Regions from separate parts of the Nocardia sp. JMUB6875 genome, predicted to be linked through region 1. Evidence: riboswitches for the same ligand, from Rfam matches in the RefSeq annotation. Region 1 holds a riboswitch; each other region holds the start of a gene.
What was found. Region 1 has a riboswitch for S-adenosylmethionine ahead of ACAM49_RS06850 (bifunctional o-acetylhomoserine/o-acetylserine sulfhydrylase). Riboswitches for the same ligand answer to the same signal wherever they lie in the genome.
Positions count from the first base shown of each region.

Region 2: it holds a riboswitch for S-adenosylmethionine, as region 1 does, so the genes downstream of both, ACAM49_RS12820 (rhodanese-like domain-containing protein) here and ACAM49_RS06850 (bifunctional o-acetylhomoserine/o-acetylserine sulfhydrylase) in region 1, are expected to answer to the same signal.
Region 3: it holds a riboswitch for S-adenosylmethionine, as region 1 does, so the genes downstream of both, ACAM49_RS04260 (aminotransferase class V-fold PLP-dependent enzyme) here and ACAM49_RS06850 (bifunctional o-acetylhomoserine/o-acetylserine sulfhydrylase) in region 1, are expected to answer to the same signal.

Region 1 covers NZ_BAAFGR010000017.1:16,073-20,414, forward strand. Annotated here, with positions in the region: gene ACAM49_RS06845 (homoserine O-acetyltransferase) at 92-1,213, opposite strand; gene ACAM49_RS06850 (bifunctional o-acetylhomoserine/o-acetylserine sulfhydrylase) at 1,255-2,604, opposite strand; SAM riboswitch class IV at 2,701-2,812, opposite strand; gene ACAM49_RS06855 (TetR/AcrR family transcriptional regulator) at 2,825-3,562, opposite strand; gene ACAM49_RS06860 (MFS transporter) at 3,811-4,342, shown strand, end outside.
Region 2 covers NZ_BAAFGR010000040.1:8,198-12,539, reverse strand. Annotated here, with positions in the region: gene ACAM49_RS12835 (MarR family winged helix-turn-helix transcriptional regulator) at 1-34, opposite strand, end outside; gene ACAM49_RS12830 (type 1 glutamine amidotransferase family protein) at 31-672, opposite strand; gene ACAM49_RS12825 (O-succinylhomoserine sulfhydrylase) at 720-1,934, opposite strand; gene ACAM49_RS12820 (rhodanese-like domain-containing protein) at 1,931-2,353, opposite strand; SAM riboswitch class IV at 2,368-2,484, opposite strand; gene ACAM49_RS12815 (hypothetical protein) at 2,547-2,996, opposite strand; gene ACAM49_RS12810 (FAD-dependent oxidoreductase) at 3,238-4,342, shown strand, end outside.
Region 3 covers NZ_BAAFGR010000010.1:8,826-13,167, forward strand. Annotated here, with positions in the region: gene ACAM49_RS04245 (TetR family transcriptional regulator) at 1-375, shown strand, start outside; gene ACAM49_RS04250 (DUF2752 domain-containing protein) at 451-900, shown strand; gene ACAM49_RS04255 (hypothetical protein) at 919-1,104, shown strand; gene ACAM49_RS04260 (aminotransferase class V-fold PLP-dependent enzyme) at 1,106-2,419, opposite strand; SAM riboswitch class IV at 2,474-2,587, opposite strand; gene ACAM49_RS04265 (heme oxygenase (biliverdin-producing)) at 2,800-3,459, shown strand; gene ACAM49_RS04270 (LysE family translocator) at 3,612-4,247, shown strand; gene ACAM49_RS04275 (flavin reductase family protein) at 4,252-4,342, opposite strand, start outside.

The sequences.
Region 1 (4,342 bases):
GCCACGACACGCGAGGTAACGCGCCACCGGGTGAGGCAGCGTAGTTGCAGCGGTTCGGCAGCGCTGATACAGCGGCCGGACGCGCGGTGATTCAGTGACCGGTCGCGCGCCGGGCGGCGCGCGCCAGATCCATCGTTTCGTGCGCGAGCTTGCCGACCGCGTCGAACTCGGTCAGGAAGCCGTCGTGGCCGTCCTTGGAGTGGATGACCTCGAGTCCCTTGGAACCCGGCAGCAGATCGGCCAGCTCCTGCTGGGTGCGCAGCGGGTAGAGCCGGTCCGAGTCGACCCCGCCGATCACGCACGGCACCGGCGTCGCCGCCAGCGCCGCCGCGACGCCGCCGCGGCCGCGACCCAGGTCGTAGCGGTTCATGGCCTCGGTGAGCAGCACATAGGTGCCCGGGTCGAAGCGCTGGATCAGCTTGTCGGCCTGGTACTCCAGGTAGCTCTGGACCGCGTAGCGCCCACCGGCCCACGGATCCTCGTCGCCCTGGGCGTGGTTCTCGAAGCGGTGATCGAGCTCGGCCTCGGTGCGGTAGGTCAGGTGCGCGATGCGCCGGGCGATGCCCATGCCGGCCATGGGCGCGCGCCCGGTGCCGTGGTAGTCGCCGCCCTGCCAGTCCGGATCGGAGGTGATGGCGGCCTGCTGGGTGGTCTGGGTGCCGATCTGGTCGGCGGTGGCGCGCGCGCCGACCGCCAGCACCAGGGCCGCGCCGACCCGCTCGGGGCTGCCGACCATCCACTCCAGCACCCGCATGCCGCCCATGGAGCCGCCGATGGCGGCGGCCAGGCGGTCGATGCCGAGCAGATCGAACAGCTTGCGCTCGGCGGTCACCTGATCGCGGATGGAGATCGCGGGAAACCGTGAGCCCCAAGGCTTTCCGTCCGCCGCCAGCGAGGCCGGGCCGGTGCTGCCCTTACAGCCGCCCAGCACATTGGTGGCGATGACGCACCACTCGCGGGTGTCGATCGGCGCGCCCGGGCCGACGATGCCGTCCCACCAGCCGGGCTGGTTGTGGTGCACGTCGGCGGGGCCGACCACATGCGAGTCGCCGGTCAGCGCGTGCTCCACGAGCACCACGTTGTCGGCGTTCGCGGAGAGTTCGCCCCACCGCTGCACGGCCAGCGTCACGTCGGGAATGACGGCCCCGGACTCGAGCTCCACATCCCCGATGGCAATGGTCCCGAGCGTCCCGTCGGGCGGCGGGAGCAACAACTCGGCCGCGTGACGGGACGTCCTCGATTCGATGTTCACGGTCAACTTGCCGCCGCCGTCAGGCCCGCGCGCAGATCCGCCAGGATGTCGCCGATGCCCTCGATGCCCACCGCCAAACGCACCAGACCAGGCGTGACACCGGAAGCCAGTTGCTCGGCGGGTGTCAGCTGCGAGTGCGTGGTGGAAGCCGGGTGGATGACGAGCGAGCGCACATCCCCGATGTTAGCGACATGGCTGTGCAGCACCAGCGCCTCCACGAACTTCTTGCCCGCGTCCACGCCGCCGGCCAGCTCGAAGGAGACGATGGCGCCGACGCCCTTGGGTGCCAGCTGTTTGCCGCGCTCGAACCAAGGCGAGCCGGGGAGCCCCGCGTAGTACACCTTCTCGACGCCCGGCTGGCCCGAGAGGAACTCCGCGACGGCCTGCGCGTTGGCCACGTGCCGCTCGATCCGCAGGCTCAGCGTCTCGATGCCCTGCGCGATGAGGAACGCGTTGAACGGCGACACCGCAGCGCCCAGATCGCGCAGCAGCTGCACGCGCGCCTTCAGGGCGAAGGCGGGTGCGCCGAGGTCGGCGAAGACCGCGCCGTGGTAGCTGGGATCGGGGGTGGTGAAGCCCGGGAACCGGGACTCGCCCGCCTCGTTCTTCACCGTCCAGTCGAAGGCGCCGCCGTCCACGATCACGCCCGCGACCGCGGAACCGTGCCCGCCCAGGTACTTGGTGGCCGAGTGCACGACGATGTCCGCGCCCAGCTTCAGCGGCTGGATCAGGTACGGCGTGGCGACGGTGTTGTCCACGATCAACGGCACGCCCGCGGCGTGCGCGACCTCGGCGATGCCGGGAATGTCGAGCACCGAGCTGCTCGGATTGGCAACGGTCTCACCGTAGAACGCCTTGGTGTTCGGTCGCACGGCCGCGCGCCACTGCTCGAGATCGTCGGGGTCGGAGACGAAGCTGACCTCGATGCCCAGCTTGGGCAGCGAGTAGTGCAGCAGGTTGTAGGTGCCGCCGTAGAGGTGCGGGCTGGCCACGATGTGGTCGCCCGCCTCGGCCAGATTCAGGATCGCGTAGGTCTCCGCCGCCTGCCCGGAGGCCAGCAACAGCGCCGCGACGCCGCCCTCGAGGGCGGCGATGCGCTGCTCGACCGCGTCCTGGGTGGGGTTCATGATGCGGGTGTAGATATTGCCCGGCTCGGCGAGACCGAACAGCGCGGCGGCGTGATCGGTGTCGCGGAAGGCGTAGGACGTGGTCTGGTAGATGGGCAGGGCGCGCGCTCCGGTGGCCGAATCGGGCGCCTGACCGGCGTGAATCTGCTTGGTCTCGAAGGACCAGTTGGCCGGGTCGAGGGTGTCGTCAGCCGCAACGGCCGCGGACGCGGTCGAGTCACTCATGGGTTCTGCTCCAAAAACAAGGTCGCCGAATGGCGGAAGTTTGACGTTATCGAGAAGCGAATGGGCTTCGACAACAACACATTTCGGTAGACCTCCTGGTTGCGCTTGCGTTCGTCCTTCGAACGCCCGGTCTGCACCCGGAGCACCCCACCGCAGCTGGAGGGTTGCCGATCAGCAAGCCGGGGCCTTAACGCTGATGCTCTTGACCTGTTGCGAGATTCTAACGGGCCGACGCGGTCGCTTCGGAAGTGGGGCTCGCCACACCGGATACGCAGCAGACGCGGCGGAATTCGTGGAAGGCGGCCAGCACATTGTCGGCCAGCGCACGCGCGGTATCGGCGTTGGTGCAGTCCGGGAACTCGGATTCCTCGTCGAACTCGCACTCCATGCCCACCCGCATGATGCTGTGCCAGGTGGCGGCGATCAGGCGCACCGTCAGGTGGTCCTCGGGCACCTGCAGGCGTTCGGCCAGCACGTCGGTCATGGCGCGGGTCTTGGTGTCGGCCGATTCCATGCTCAGCGCGCGCACCGCGACGCTCTCGCGTGAGATGCGCTGCATTTGCTGGAACCAGCGGAAGGGCACCGGCGCATCGGATTCGATGATCTGGTCCACGACCGAGAGGAAGGCGTCGAGCAGCGCCTGCAATTCATCGCCGGTGATGGGCTGGGCGCGCAATGCCTCGGCGAGGACCCGGCCCATGCCCTCGATGGGGGCGATGACGATCGCCTCTTTGCTGTCGAAGTACCGGTTCACCGTGCGCGGCGAGACGTCGGCGGCGTCGGCGATCTGTTCCACCGTGGTCGCGTCGAAGCCCTGCTCGTCGCACAGTCGCAGCGCCACGTCGATGATTCGGTCCCTGGTCTGCTGCTTCTTGCGTTCGCGCAGGCCGGGGCGGTGTTCACGGACGCCGGGGCGGTGACGCGAGATCACACCGATGTGACTTGACAACTCCGACATGCCTCCATCTTAAGCCGTTAACGGTCCGTCCTGTCCCATTATGACAACTGTCGCAGTGCGACAAATTTCCCTTGACGCCAATTGTCGGTGGGGGCCACTATGGTTGAGCTGTCTTCGAACTCCAAGAGGAGAAGCTCATGACCGTAGCGCCGGACGCTCTCGGTACAGACGAAAAAGCAAGTCCCGCAAAAGATTCCGCGACTCCAGCAAAAGACTCCAGGCGCTGGTTCGCACTCGCCGTGATCGCGATGGCGCAGCTCATGGTGGTCCTGGACGCCACGATCGTCACCATTGCCATGCCGTTCGCGCAGCAGGATCTGCACATCAGCGACGGTGACAAGCAGTGGATCTTCACCGCTTACACCCTGATTTTCGGTGGCCTGCTGCTGCTCGGCGGCCGCCTGGCGGACTACCTGGGCCGCCGCCGCATCCTGATGGTCGGCCTGATCGGCTTCGCCGCCGCCTCCGCGCTGGCCGGTCTCGCCCAGAACCAGGCCGAACTGTTCGCGGGCCGCGCGCTGCAGGGCGCGTTCGGTGCGCTGCTGGCCCCGGCCGCCCTGTCGCTGGTGTCGGTGACCTTCACCGAGGCCAAGGAACGCGCCCGGGCCTTCGGCGTGTTCGCGGGTGTTTCCGCGGCCGGCGCCGCGCTCGGCCTGATCGCGGGCGGCGCGCTCGTCGAGTACGCGGACTGGCGCTGGTCGCTGCTGGTGAACACCCCGGTCGCGCTGCTGGCGCTGGTCGGCGCGTTCGCCTTCGTGGTCAAGGATGTGCCCGCACCCC
Region 2 (4,342 bases), on a different contig from region 1:
CCGAGGCGAAGAGCTGCTGCCCGGTCCGGGTCATCGTGCGGCCGCCTGCTGCTGCTCGTACTCGTACAGCTCGTAGAAGCCCGCCGGATCGTTGTTTCCGTAGAGCTTGTACCAGGACTCCAGCACGTGCGGCTCGAAAATCCCGAGCCTGGCGAAGATCTCGCGGGCGAGGTCGACCGGACGGGTGCCGGTGGCCGTGATCAGATCACCGTCGGTGATCGCGGTCTTCGCGACATAGTGCTCGGCGCCCGAATAGCCCGAGTAGGCAAGGTATCCCGGGTCATTGCTGGTGTGCGGGCGGTCGTCGAGCAGACCTTCCCGCGCCAGCCCGAAGGTCGCGCCGCAGATGGCGGCGACCGGCACCCCGGCGGCCAGGAACTCCCGGGCCTTGCGCGCGAAGGCGCCGATCGGAGACTCCGGATCGAACTCGGTGGCCAATCCCGGCAGGATCAGCATGGCGCTGTCAGCGGGCTTCAAATCGTCGATCACGAGATCGGGCAGGACCCGCATGCCGCCCATGGAAGTGACCGGATCGGCAGTGATGCCAACCGTCTTCACCTGCCAGGTGCCGGGCTCCCGATGCCAGAGTTCACGGTTGATGTGTGCGGTCGCATGACCCACCTCCCAATCGGAGAAGGTGTCGTACACGGCCATATGAACGGTTTTCAACATGACAGTATGCTGTCAAAAATGACAGCATACTGTCAATGACCGTTAGCCTAGCTAAGCGCGTGATCCAGGTCGTTGAGCAGATCCTCGACGTCTTCCAGACCGATCGAGATACGCACCACGCCGTCCGTAATACCCACGGCCGCACGGCCTTCCGGGCCCATCGCGCGGTGCGTGGTGGTGGCCGGGTGGGTGATCAGCGTCTTGGCATCACCGAGGTTGTTGGAGATGTCGATGATGCGCAGGCGGTTGAGCACCTCGAAAGCGCGCTTCTTGGCCTCGTTCTCGGTGGCCTTCAACTCGAAGGTGATCACCGTGCCGCCGCCGGACATCTGGCGCTTGGCCAGCTCGTACTGCGGGTGCGAGGACAGGAAGGGGTACTTGACCCAGGCCACCGCCGGATGCGACTCCAGGAACTGGGCGATCTTCAGGGCGGAGTCGACCGACTGGCGCAGGCGCAGCGGCATGGTCTCCAGGCCCTTGAGCAGCGTCCAGGCATTGAAGGGGCTCAGGGCCGGACCGGTGTGGCGCATGAGGTTTTTCACCGGGCCGTCGATGTAGTCGTGCGGTCCCAGGATCGCGCCGCCGAGCACACGGCCCTGGCCGTCGATGTGCTTGGTGCCCGAGTAGACGGTGATGTCCGCGCCCAGATCGAAGCCGCGCTGCAGCAGCGGGGTGGCGAAGACGTTGTCCAGCACCACCTTCGCGCCCGCCGCGTGCGCGAGATCGGAGACCGCGCGCACATCGGTGAGGGTCTGCATGGGGTTCGAGGGGGTCTCGAAGAAGACGGCCTGGGTGGGCACGGACAGCGCCTGCTCCCACTGGTCCAGGTCCTCGCCGTCGACGAAGACGGTCTCCACGCCCCAGCGCGGCAGGATCTCGTTGGCCACCACGAAGCAGGAGCCGAACAGGCTGCGCGCCGCGACCAGTCGGTCACCGGCGGACAGCAGCGCGCCCAGCGCGGTGAACACCGCCGACATGCCCGACGCGGTCGCGAAACAGGCTTCCGCACCGTCGATCAGGCGCAGCCGCTCCTCGAACATGGCCACCGTCGGGTTGCCGTAGCGGGAGTAGACGAAGTGCTCGATATCGCCGGTGAACGAGGCCTCGGCGGCCTCGGCGCTCTCGTAGACGAAACCCGAATTGAGGAACAGCGCCTCGGAGGTCTCGTCGAAACCGGAACGGCGGGTGCCGCCGCGCACGGCCTGCGTGGCCGGGCCGACGCCCTCGGGCAGCGGCTTGTCGAAAGAGCCACCGGTGATCATGACTGCCTCCACGGAAGTCCGTCGGCGCGCCAGCCGGTGCTGCCGCGATGACCTTGGGCGTCCAGCGCACCCTCGAAGCCGTCCACCACATTGAAGGACGGGGTGATGCCGACGGTGGTGGCGGCGGTGGCCGCCCCGATCGAGCGCTGGCCGGAGCGGCAGATGAACAGCACCGGCGCGTCCGAATCCTGCGGGCGATCGGCGAGCGCCTGCTTCAACTGGTCCACGAAGCGGGGATTGGGCGTGCCGGTGGCGTCGACCCATTCGATCAACGCGGTCGGCCGGCCGATGCCGCTGGTGTCGGGCACCCCGACGAATCGCCATTCCGCGTCGGTGCGGACATCCACCAGCACCGCATCCGGATTGTCGCGCAACAACTCCCACGCCTGCTTCGGCGTGATGTCACCCGCGTAGTTCACCTGTACCTCCTGTGAATCCGCACTTGCCGCACCGCGTGCTCGATGCGTGGCCAGGTCGTCACCCGGAGCACCCCACCGCGGAGGAGGGTTGCCGACCAGCCAGCCGGGGCTTGGCGCTGGTACTCATGACCTGGGATGAGAGTGCCGAAAAAACTGCCGCCGTGTCAAACCCCGGCCGCGACTTCGGACCTTGTCACGAATTGCAGACCAACCAGCGCGAATTCTCCTTGACGAAGTGCCAAGTCGAGGTGGACTGCGCGCCGTCGACGCTGTAGGTGACCGGCGCGGTGGCCTTGTCGCCGTCGACGACCGGGTCGCCCAGCTTGTCGAAGTTGATGCTCGAGCCGGTCGAGCCCGCGATCTTCAGCGGCGAGTTGTTCTCGTCGAATCCCTTGCAGGCCACGGCCGGAACGTATTTGCCGGTCTCGCTACGGGACTTGATGAACTCACCCGCCGCGACCGCGAGCCGATCGCGATCTGTGACATTGTTCTCAACCGGGGAGACCAGCGTGGCGATCACGATGCCCAGGATCACCACCGCGATGACACCGGCGGCGACCAGGAACGGCCACATGCTCCGGGTTTCGTTCTGATCGATCGGGATCGGGGTCTGCTGCTCCACTGTCTCCTCGGCGTCGCTCATGGGTAGATCATGCCTGGCATTCCGGCAGTTTCACCGCCCGCGCGCAGGGGGTGCCGTGCGCCATCGATAGAATCAGCAGAATTTCCGCCCTCCCGGCGGGAATAGCAGGACAACGCAGCAACGCTGCAGCGTCGGGGGCCAATGGAGGTCGCCGAGGCCAGGGCGTCAACTTAGCCTAAGCTAAGAACGACGGCTAAGTTCAGACGGCAAGTTAGTTTCGACCCAAAGGGTGCGCGGAAGAATGACCGAACAGAGTGCAGCGACCCGCCCGCTACGCATTGCGATCGTGGGCGCAGGACCGGCCGGTATTTACGCCGCCGACGCCTTGATGAAGTCCGACACCCCGGCCGGTTTCACCGGGGTGAGCATCGACCTGTACGAGCGCATGCCCGCGCCCTTCGGCCTCATCCGCTACGGCGTCGCGCCGGACCACCCGCGCATCAAGGGCATCATCACCGCGCTGCACAAGGTCCTCGACAAGGATCAGGTCCGCCTGCTCGGCAATATCGACTACGGCGTCGACATCACCCTCGAGGACCTGCGCCAGTTCTACGACGCGGTCATCTTCTCCACCGGCGCCAATGCCGACCGCGCCCTGGAGGTTCCGGGCATCGACCTGGACGGCTCCTACGGCGCCGCGGACTTCGTGTCCTGGTACGACGGACACCCCGACGTGCCGCGCACCTGGCCCCTGGACGCCGAGAAGGTCGCCGTGCTCGGCGTCGGCAACGTCGCCCTCGACGTGGCACGCGTGCTGGCCAAGACCGGTGACGAACTGCTGCCGACCGAGATCCCGCCGAACGTCTACGACGGCCTCAAGGCCAACAAGGCCCTGGAAGTGCACGTGTTCGGCCGCCGCGGTCCCGCCCAGGCCAAGTTCACGCCCCTGGAGCTGCGCGAGCTCGACCACTCGCCGACCATCGAGGTCATCGTCGATCCCGAGGACATCGACTACGACGAGGGCTCCGAGGCCGCGCGCCGGCACTCCAAGCAGGTCGACATGATCTGCAACACCTTGGAGCAGTGGGCCATTCGCGATGTCGGCGACCGCCCGCACAAGCTGTTCCTGCACTTCTTCGAGAACCCCGCCGAGATCCTCGGCGAGAACGGCAAGGTCGTGGGCCTGCGCACCGAGCGCACCCAGCTCGACGGCACCGGAAACTGCAAGGGCACCGGCGAATTCAAGGACTGGGACATCCAGGCCGTGTACCGCGCGGTCGGCTACCTGTCGCAGAACATCCCGTCGCTGCCCTTCGACGACCAGGCCGGGACCGTGCCCAACGAGGCCGGTCGCGTGCTGGTCAACGAGGACGCCGACGGCAAGGACCGCTACGAGCCCGCCACCT
Region 3 (4,342 bases), on a different contig from region 1:
GATCTGCTCGAGGCGCTGGTGATTCCGATGCTGGAACTGAGCGACCGGCACGGAATCCACTACTACGCACGGTTTCTCGAACAGATCCACACCCATCCGGCGGTCAATGACGCCGCCAATCTGGACTCCGCGCGGCGCACGTCGGTGCGGGTGATCATGCGGCAGCTGGAGCGGGAACTCACCGAGCTGCCGAAACGATTGCGGCTGCGGCGATTACGGGCACTGCCCACGGTGCTGTTCGCGCTGCTGGCCGACCATGAGCGCGCGGTGGAGGCGGGGCGCGTCACCGCGGGCGACGTGGCGGCTTGGGGGGAGATCGTCGACATGCTCGCCGGGGTGCTGACGGCGCCCGTGGTCGAACGCTCGGTGCGGTGAACCACCGCCGCTGCGGGAGTGCGAAGTTCGGTGCGACCTGGCAGGTGGGCGGTGGTGCCGCTACCGTTGATGGTCGTGGATACCACGGCAGCGGCCCTCGAATCGCCCACTCGCCCGCGGTGGCTCGGCGTCGGGCTACCGCTGCTGGCGGGCGGCGCGGTGGCGGGTGGGTTGGCGCTGCTGCACTTCCGGGATCCCCATCAATCGGGTGCGTACGGGTACTGCCCGTTCTATGAATTGACCGGATGGTGGTGCCCGGGCTGCGGCGGGCTGCGCGGACTGCACAACCTCACCGAAGGCCACATCCTCGACGCCATTCACAGCAATGTGCTGCTGCTGCCGCTGATACTGGGCTTCATCGCCTGGTGGGGAACCTGGCTGCGGCGCGGCTGGCGCGGCAATCCGACGCCGCCGCGACTACCGCAGGTCCTGCCCAAGTCGGCGATGTGGATCGCGCTCGCCTTCCTCATTGTCTTCACCGTTGTGCGGAACACGCCGTGGGGAAGTTGGATAGCGCCGGTTTAGGCGGGGCATGCTCTGCGTATGAGCTCACTGAAGGAACGCGTGCGCGAGAAGCTGGTCCGTCAGCTCGCCGAGGACGGGCCGCCGGATCCGGATCAGGACGACACCCGGCAGGTCTCGGTCCAGGACGACCTGGACCTGCTGGACGCCGTGGCCGATGACGATCCGCTGATCGAAGAACTCGCGGCCCGATACCTGGTGGCGTAGCTCAGAATCCGCAGGGCGCCGCGCCCTCGGCCGAACTGCCGAACGGGCGGGTCTCCGGCACCGGGTTCCAATGTCCCTCGGTGCGGGCGTAATTCCAGCTCGGGCCGTTCTCGACCAGGGTGGAGACGGCGTCGATCAGCCGGTCCACGTCGGCGGCCGTGGTGCCCAGGCCGATGCTGGCGCGCAGGGCGGCGTCGACACCGAGGCGGGCAAGCAGCGGGTGCGCGCAGAAACGGCCGTCGCGCACGCCGATGCCGTGCTCGGCGGAGAGGTAGGCGGCGACCTGACCGGGCTCGAACCCGTCGATGGTGAAGGCGACAATGCCGACGGCGTCGGTGCTGTCGCGGAAGACGCGCAGGAAGTTCACGCCCGGAACGGTTTTCAGGCCGTAGCGCAGCCGGTGGGTCAGGTACTGCTCGTGCTCGATGACGGTGGTCTCGTCCAGCTCGGCGAGGGCGTCGCAGGCGGCGGCCAGGGCCGCGACGCCGAGCACGTTCGGCGAACCGGCCTCGTGCCGCTGCGGGGCCGGGGCCCAGTCGACGCCGTCGGTGGTGACCGAGCGGACCGCGCCGCCGCCGGCCAGGTACGGCTCGGCCGCGTCCAGCCAGTCGCGGCGGCCGACCAGGACGCCCGCGCCGAACGGGGCGTAGGCCTTGTGGCCGGAGAAGGCCAGGTAGTCGATGCCGGTGGTCTGGAGATCGATGCGGCGGTGCGGGGCCAGCTGGGCGGCGTCCACCAGGATGCGGGTGCCGCACTGGTGCGCGATCCAGGCCAGCCGCTCCAGCGGCAACAGTTCACCGGTCACATTGGAGGCGCCCGTAACCGCGAGCAGCGCAGCGGGTTTCGAGCACAGCTCGGCGACCAGGCGCTGGATGGTCTCCTCGATGGTGTCGGCGACCGGCACGACCCGGCGGCCGTTACGGGTCCAGGGCAGGAAGTTGGCGTGGTGCTCGACATCCAGCACCACGGTGTCACCGGGAACACACGAGGCCAGCAGGTTCAGCGAGTCGGTGGTGTTGCGAGTGAACACCACGACCTGGTCGTCGGCCGCGTTCAGGAACCGGGAGACCGAACCGCGGGCGGACTCGTAGCAGTCGGTGGAGACCCGGGAGGCGTAGCCCGCGCCGCGGTGCACGCTGGCGTAGAACGGCAGCAGCTCGGCGACCCGGTCGGTGACCTGCTTCAACGCGGGTGCGCTGGCGGCGTAGTCGAAGTTGGCGTAGCCGATCGTCCCGCCCTGAACCAGCGGCACCCGCAGGTCACAGCCGGAAACGGTGGCGAGGGGGGCACAGGTCTGTTCGGCGAATGCGGTCATCACGAAATCCCATCGGGTTCATGGACACGCGATCGGTGAGAGAGGTCGATCGAGAGTCCGCGCTTGCCGCACCCGGTCGGGCGACGGCCCGGTCGTCACCCGGAGCACCCCACCGCGGAGGAGGGTTGCCGACCAGCTAGCCGGGGCTTGACGCTGGTACTCATGACCTGATTTGAGAGGTTGGCAGATCGGCTCGGGTGTTGTCAACCCCGGCCCGGGCTGTGATGAACGGCACGGGTGTCCCGGAAAAATCATCCGAAAGTTGGATCGGGTGGGCCGCAAAGTTCGAATCGCGAGATCGTTGCTGAGGCGTACGGTTGGAGGGAAAGTTAGGGTAGCCAAAGTGGGGTGCCCCGGAGTTGATCACGAGGAGCGCGACCATGTTGGACACCAGCACCCCGTTCTCGACGCTCATTCGCACCGCGACCGAGCAGCAGCACAACGAGGCGGAGCACTCCACCTTCATGCGCGACATGCTCACCGGGCAGCTCGGCGTCGACGCCTTCAATCGCTACACCGGCCAGCTCTGGTTCGTCTACGAGGCGCTCGAAAAGCATTCCGCCGCACTGGCTTCCGATCCGGTCGCGGGTCCGTTCGTCAAACCCGAACTGGCGCGGCTGGCCGCGCTGGAGGCCGATCTGACCTATCTCGGCGGTGCGGACTGGCGCGACGAGCTGATCCCGCTGCCCGCCACCGCCGCCTACGCCGCGCGCATCGAGGAGTGCGCGAGCGAGTGGCCCGCCGGTTACGTCGTGCACCACTACACCCGCTACCTGGGCGATCTCTCGGGCGGCCAGGTCATTCGCGGCACCGCCGAGAAGCTGTGGAACCTGCCCAAGAAGGGCGACGGCGTGCGGTTCTACGTCTTCGACGACATCTCCAATCCGGCCGCGTTCAAGCGCGAGTACCGCGAGGCCCTGGACCAGCTTCCCCTTGACGGTTCGGAGGTCGATCGCGTGCTCGACGAGGCGCGACTGGCGTTCACGATGAACACCGATCTGTTCCGTGAACTGGGCGCGGAGTTCAGCGCGCGGAACTGAAAACCCCTAGCCCAGGCGGCCGTCGGTCCCGTTCATCAGGCGGGTCGGCGGCTTTCGCCATTCGGGTGAAGTGCGTCGGCCCTGTTCGTCGGGGGCAGGGCCGACGGCGGCACCTCTTGCGCCGGCAGGATTCGTGAGCTGCCATGGATGGCATGAGTTTTCCGCTGCTGATGAGTTTCATCGGGTTGTGTGTGCTACTGGCGCTCACGCCCGGCCCGGATACCTTTCTGGTACTGCGGTTTTCGATGGGCGGATCGCGACCCGGGATCGCGGCGGCGATCGGTTCGGCGTTCGGCGGGATCGTGTGGGCGACCGTGGTGGCGGCGGGAGTGGCGGCGCTGCTGGAGCAGTCGGCGACCGCTTATCGCACGCTGAAGGTGATCGGCGGAATCTACCTGTTGTACTTGGGGATTCGGGCGCTGATCGATCATCGGCGGGCACGGATGGAGGATGCCGAGGCGGAAGTCGAGCCGGGGCAGGGCAAGCCCGCCACGGTTCGCTCGGCGTTCGCCGCGGGATTGCTGTCCTGCGTCTTCAATCCGAAGGTCGGACTGTTCTATCTCGCGGTGCTGCCGCAGTTCCTGAACCACGTCACGTTCGCGAACACGCTCACCCTCGGGGCGATCGAATCCACCATCGCCGCAATCGAAATGATCCTGCTGGCGGTGGCGGCCGCGCGGGCGGTGGCCCTGCTGAAGCGGCCGAAGATCCGGTCCGGGCTGGAACAGGCGAGCGCGGCGATTCTGGCGGCGCTGGGCATCGGCACCGCAGGCTCGGCGGTCGCCTAGTAATTCAGTCGGCGATCTCCGCGCGGTGGTACGCGCCGTTGTAATAGACCAGCGGGCCGACCGCCGGGGAGTTCTCGGTGTTGTCGTGCACCTGG